Regions from separate parts of the Clostridium sp. JS66 genome, predicted to be linked through region 1. Evidence: riboswitches for the same ligand, from Rfam matches in the RefSeq annotation. Region 1 holds a riboswitch; the other holds the start of a gene.

Region 1 (3,220 bases):
GGTCTTCATTTACTAATTCAGGTGAATCAACTAAGTCTTCATTTACTTTAACTATTTTTCCACTTATAGGCATATATATGTCTGATGCTGCCTTTACAGATTCAACTACTCCAAAAGCTTCTTCTGCATTAAATTCAGAATCCACCTCTGGAAGTTCAACAAATACAATATCTCCTAAAGAATGTTGTGCAAAATCTGTAATACCTATATAAGCCTTATCTCCTTCAACCTTTACCCATTCATGATCTTTAGTGTACTTTAAGTTTTCTAATAATTTCATTTTTATTCCCCCTCATTAACACTTTATTTTTTATTTGATAAAACATTAATTTTGCTGCTTAATTCAAATAAATATAAAAAGGTTTTATATTTTACAACTGTTTTTTATAATTTTTTTTATAAAACTTTTTATCTATTATTTCAGCCTTAGCTCCTTTGTTTCTAATAATAATTTCTATTTCTTTTCCCAAACCTGCATAATCTGCTTTTATAAGAGCAAGACCTATATTTTTATTTAAAGATGGTGATTTATATCCTGTAGTGACAAAACCAATTTCTTCACCGTTCACTTGAACCTTATATCCATGCCTTGGAATTCCTCTGTCCTTCATTTCAAATCCCACAATTTTTCTTTTCAACCCTTGGGATTTCTGTTTCATCAATGCTTCCTTGCCTATAAATTTATCCTTATTTAACTTTATAAAAGTACCAATTCCTGCTTCCAAAGGACTTATATCTTCAGTAAGCTCATTGCCATACAAAGGTAAACATGCTTCAAATCTTAAAGTATCTCTACAACCAAGCCCCACAGGTATTAGGCCATCATCTTTTCCAACCTCTAGAAGTTTAACCCATGTGCTTTCCCCATCTTTAGCATTACAAAATATTTCAAAACCATCTTCGCCTGTATAACCTGTTCTTGATATCATGCAATCAACATTATTAACTTTTACATTTCTTTCACAGTAAAAAAACTTTATATTTTCTAAATCTATATTTACAACCTTCTGTAATATCATCTGCGCTTTTGGCCCTTGAATAGCGAATTCACAAATATCTGGAGATATGTTTGTAATATCTACATATAAATTATCTTTATGATCCATCATCCATTTAAAATCTTTATCTATATTTCCTGCATTAATAACTAAATAAAAATAATCATCAGCATATTTATACACAAGTATGTCATCTACTGTTCCCCCATTTTCATAACACATTGGACTATAAAGTGCCTGATTATTCTCCAATGTAGAAGCATCATTAGTGATTATGTTTTGTACAAATTTTAAAGCATCTTTCCCCTTAACTTCTACTTCTCCCATGTGTGATACATCAAAAATACCTGCTGAATTGCGTACTGCTTCATGTTCAACAATTATACCTTGATACTGAACTGGAAGTGCCCATCCTGCAAAATCTATAATTTTGCCTCCATACCTTGGATAGACATCAAACAATGGTGTTTTTTTCAAATCTCCCATAATTAATCCCTCCTTGAATTATATATAAAAAAAGACATAACGATACTTCTATCATCATGTCTCTGTTTAACACTGTTAGCTATGTAATACAATCTTAGGAAAATATATACTCACTATTCAGAGTTCCATCCAGTATAAATCCCTTTGCCTGAGAGTTTTTATAAAAATACTTCTTTTTTATATTTCCCCGACGGCTACCCATTCAAGGATATCTCTTTATACTTTCATCTGTCTTTATTTAATTATAATTAAATTTTATAAGTTCTATTACATTATATTATACAACTGCATTTTTTTCAATACTTTTTAACTTATTTGTTATAAATTTGAAGTTTAGTTTTTTAATTAAAAACCTTCTATGAAAAATACACCACAAGCACCTGCTCCTGCATATACTCCAACTACACATCCTACTTCACATTCAATGAACTTATTATTTTTTTCTTTCAAATCTTCTCTTAAGTTATCTAAAATATCTTTATTTTCTACATGCAAAAGTACAGAGGTTTCCCCCTGCTTTATACCTTTTTTATCTAAATAATCTAGTATAACTCTTATAGCTTTTTTACTTCCTCTTACCTTATCTATTACAATCAATTCTCCATTTTCTATAGAAATTATGGGTTTTATCCCCAAAATATTTGCTATGGTCCCTGCAGTTTTAGATATTCTACCACCTTTAATCAGATTGTCCATTGTTCCAAATGCCAATACGCTTTTTACATGGGGAATTAAATTTTTAATTTCTGTTTCTATATCATATATTCCTAAACCTTTTTCTTTTAATTCGGCTGACTTCATAGCTAAAATTCCAAGACCTGATGTAACATTAAAACTATCTATTACTACTATATCTTCTGTTTCTAATGTATCTTTAGCTATACAAGCTGATTGATACGTACCACTTAACTTTGATGAGATATGTATGGATACTATCTTATATCCTTGATCAAGATACTTTTTATAACATTCCATAAATCTTTGTGGATTTACCTGTGCTGTTGTTGGAAAATCTTTATTTCCATCCATTTTAGATAACAGTGTATGTAAATTTATGCCTACACCATCTTGGTAAGTTTCTTCACCAAAACTAACAAGGAGTGGAAGTACTTCAATATCATATTTTTCTACTATATTTAATGGCAGATCTGATGTACTATCCGTTATTATCTTTATTTTTTCCATACCTTAACTTCCTCCTACTTCATGGTTGGAAAATCCATCTGTCTTAATGCCTCATATGCAACAATAGCTACTGTATTAGATAAATTTAATGATCGAGTTGTAGTATTTATCATAGGTACTCTTATACATCTTTTGGGATCACTTTTTCTTACACTATCTGGAAGTCCACAAGACTCTCTGCCAAATACAATAAAATCCCCTTCTTTAAATTCTACTTCATGATAGAAATTATCACCATGTGTAGTAGAAAAATAGAAAGTTGAATCCTTATATTTTTCTCTTAATTCTTCATATGATTCATAAACTTCAAGATCTAGGTATTTCCAATAATCCAATCCTGCTCTTCTTAAATGTTTTTCATCTAAACTAAAACCTAAAGGTTTTATCAAATGAAGTTTACAATTTGTAAGTACACAAGTTCTTGCTATATTACCTGTATTTTGTGGTATTTCTGGTTGAAATAGTACTATATTTAAATTCAAAACATCACCCAACTTTTTATACAGCATGATTTAAGTTATATTTACTCTAAGCTGCAAATTGGGCTTACA
Region 2 (3,220 bases), 2.3 Mb from region 1:
TTTTTATCAAATCTAGAAGCTATTGCTTCTAAAAGTTAATCTATATCATCTATAAAAACAAATCATTTAACTTCTCTGCAAATAATAAAGTCGTAATTCTCTTTATTTTACACTTTATTCCAGTGCGAGTATTTGTAATTTTCAGTTATTTTTTATATTTTTCAATTTTTTCTAAATTTTGTAAATTAGTTTGCAGCTTTAAATCATAATTAAAAATTCATATCCGGTAAAATAATTTTTCAATAAACTATCAAATTTATTGTATTGTTTTGCCCAATTGTGAAACACTGTTAATATTACAAATTAAACAAGGAGGTATTTTTATGCAAAAATATGTATGTGTTGTATGTGGATATATTTATGATCCTGAACAAGGTGATCCTGATAATGGAGTAGCTCCAGGAACATCTTTTGAAGATATTCCTGAAGATTGGGTATGTCCATTATGCGGTGTAGGCAAAGATCAATTTGAAACTACTGAATAAAAAAACTGATAAATGAGAAAAAAATATGATAATAATTTTTTAGATAGAATCAATTGTGATCATAAATAAAAACATTGCAAATTGTTTGAATTGATGATATAATTACGATAAATTAATATAGATTGGATGATTATATCGTGAGATAACATTTGTTAACCGAAGAAGCAATGTTATAGTTCCACAGCTATATCAGAAACTTTCAGGTACCAGGAGCGATATAAGACGAACCTCTGAAGATACTGTTTTAAACAGAACCCATGGTGTAAGGTAATTAATTATCGAAGCTCTCAGGTAAAGATACAGAGGACATGTGTGGCAGTTTTGCTCTCATGTCCTTTTTTATTGTTGAAAATTATTAATGTTGAATGAATACACAATATAAAACTAGAGTAAACTAAGCAATGAAACCAAACAAGTTATCCAAATTGTTTTACCTTGTTATATTAAGATGATTAAATAAATAAAAATTAAAATCAATTCAATTAAATGGAAAAATAATAAATATATTATCTAAATCATCTATATTTTTTAATAATTCATATAGAATTTAGACATTATTATAGAATCCATCTTAAGTCAAGGAAAAAACAATGTTAATATTTTATCGTGATAAGAGATTATCACAATCTAAACTTTCTGAGGAGGTAATGTAAAAATGAACAAAAGCGAATTAAAAAAGGAAATCGGTCTCGTTCCTGCTCTTGCAATCGTTATCGGTATGGTTATCGGTTCAGGTGTATTCTTTAAGCCTAGGGCGGTATTTTCATCAACTGGAGCACCAGGATTAGGCATGATGGCTTGGATTTTAGGCGGAATTATATCTATAGCAGGCGGACTTACAGCTGCTGAAATATCTGCAGCAATACCTAGAACAGGTGGTATGGTAGCATACTTAGAGGAAACTTATGGAGATGTTTGGGGATATCTTTTAGGTTGGGCTCAAACGGTTATATATTTTCCAGCTAATATAGCTGCACTTGCCATAATATTTTCCACACAGGTTATATCATTATTAGGTTTAAGCGACCCAATGTTAAACATAATAGCAATTATAGTTATAATATTTTTAACATGTATGAATTCATTGGGATCAAAAACAGGTGGAGCTATTCAAACTGTAGCTACAGTTTGTAAATTGATACCACTGTTTGCAATTATAGTAGTTGGACTCATGAAAGGTGGTGGTGGTGCAGCAAGATTATTCCCAATGACAGCTGTTAATCACCCTATAGGCACAAGTCTTGGTTCAGCCTTGGTAGCTACAATGTTTGCTTATGATGGTTGGATAAATGTTGGAGCTATATCAGGAGAAATGAAAAATCCAGGTAAAGATTTACCTAAAGCAATTGTTGGTGGATTATCATTAGTTATGGCAGTTTATTTATTAATAAATGTAGCATATCTTTTTGTATTACCAGCAACTGCTCTTGCAGGAACAAAAACACCAGCAGCTGATGTTGCAACTATAATCTTTGGACCAGCAGGCGGTAAGCTTATAACTGTAGGTATACTAATTTCTATATTTGGAGCATTAAATGGATATATATTAACAGGAATGAGAATTCCATATGCAATGGCTGTAGAAAATAAGTTGCCAGGAAGTGCTTGGCTCGCAAAATTACATCCTTCATTTAAAACACCAATAAATTCAGGTATATTATTAACTATTATATCAATACTATTAGTATTTTCAGGTAAATTCGATCAATTAACAGACCTTTTAATTTTTGTAATATGGATTTTCTATGTTATGACATTCCTTGCAGTGTTTGTACTTAGAAAAAACAAACCAGATCTTCCAAGACCATACAAGGTACCATTATATCCTATAATACCAGCTATAGCTATCTTAGGAGGAGCTTATATAATATTAAACACTTTATTCACTCAACCAATGAATGCTGGAATAGGTATTGTGCTTACTATAATAGGTTATCCTGTATATTTGTCTAGAAAGAATAAATTTAAAAAATCAGATGATAATATTGCATAACTCAATTTTAACTTAATATAACAAAAATAATGCGAAGCTTTGCTCCGCATTATTTTTATTATACTAAGTTAAAATTTTATACTATATTTATATAACTTGATGGTATAAAATCTATAAACTCACTTTTCGTTGTTCTTTTATATCTTCCATCAGTATTGCAGGTAATGTAAAGATGTCTTTTAGCTCTTGTCATGGCCACATAAAAGGTTCTCTTTTCCTCTTCCAGGTTATTTGATTTTATTGACATATATGATGGAAATGTATTTTGCTGTACACCTGAAATAAATACAGTTTCATATTCTAAACCTTTTGCCTGGTGAACTGTTATTATTGGTATTCTAGGCTTTTTAGTTCTGTTTACAACAAGTGACTCCAATTCACCATTGGAAAGAGAAGTTATTCTGATAATATCCAATAAGGAATCTCTGCTGTTTTTATTTTTATTATCAAGTTCCCTCAAAAGTACATAAAAATCTCTAAGCCTTTCAATCTTTTCCCTACCTTCATCACCAGTATATAAAGTTTTCAAGCTAAAGCCATTTACAATTTTATTTACAATATCATGAGGTCTGCTTCCTTCTGCTTCTTTAAAAAGGTTATTCAATTTGTCAGATATATTGTTAAATGCTTTTAAATATTTTGACATACAAGCTATTCTCTCCATTGAAGTAGGTATAATATCATCCTCAATGGCTCTTACAAGAATATCCTTAGTAGCTTGTATATCATCCATCGCATCATG

The links. Region 1 has a riboswitch for glycine ahead of gcvT (glycine cleavage system aminomethyltransferase GcvT). Riboswitches for the same ligand answer to the same signal wherever they lie in the genome.
Region 2: another riboswitch for glycine. It lies ahead of Q6H37_RS19845 (APC family permease); the one in region 1 lies ahead of gcvT (glycine cleavage system aminomethyltransferase GcvT).

Annotation. Positions count from the first base shown of each region.
Region 1 covers NZ_CP131467.1:280,477-283,696, reverse strand. Annotated here, with positions in the region: gene gcvH (glycine cleavage system protein GcvH) at 1-280, opposite strand, end outside; gene gcvT (glycine cleavage system aminomethyltransferase GcvT) at 372-1,484, opposite strand; glycine riboswitch at 1,611-1,712, opposite strand; gene Q6H37_RS01380 (DegV family protein) at 1,830-2,669, opposite strand; gene Q6H37_RS01375 (tRNA (cytidine(34)-2'-O)-methyltransferase) at 2,684-3,151, opposite strand.
Region 2 covers NZ_CP131467.1:4,253,841-4,257,060, forward strand. Annotated here, with positions in the region: gene rd (rubredoxin) at 324-485, shown strand; glycine riboswitch at 612-710, shown strand; gene Q6H37_RS19845 (APC family permease) at 1,141-2,478, shown strand; gene Q6H37_RS19850 (3'-5' exonuclease) at 2,555-3,220, opposite strand, start outside.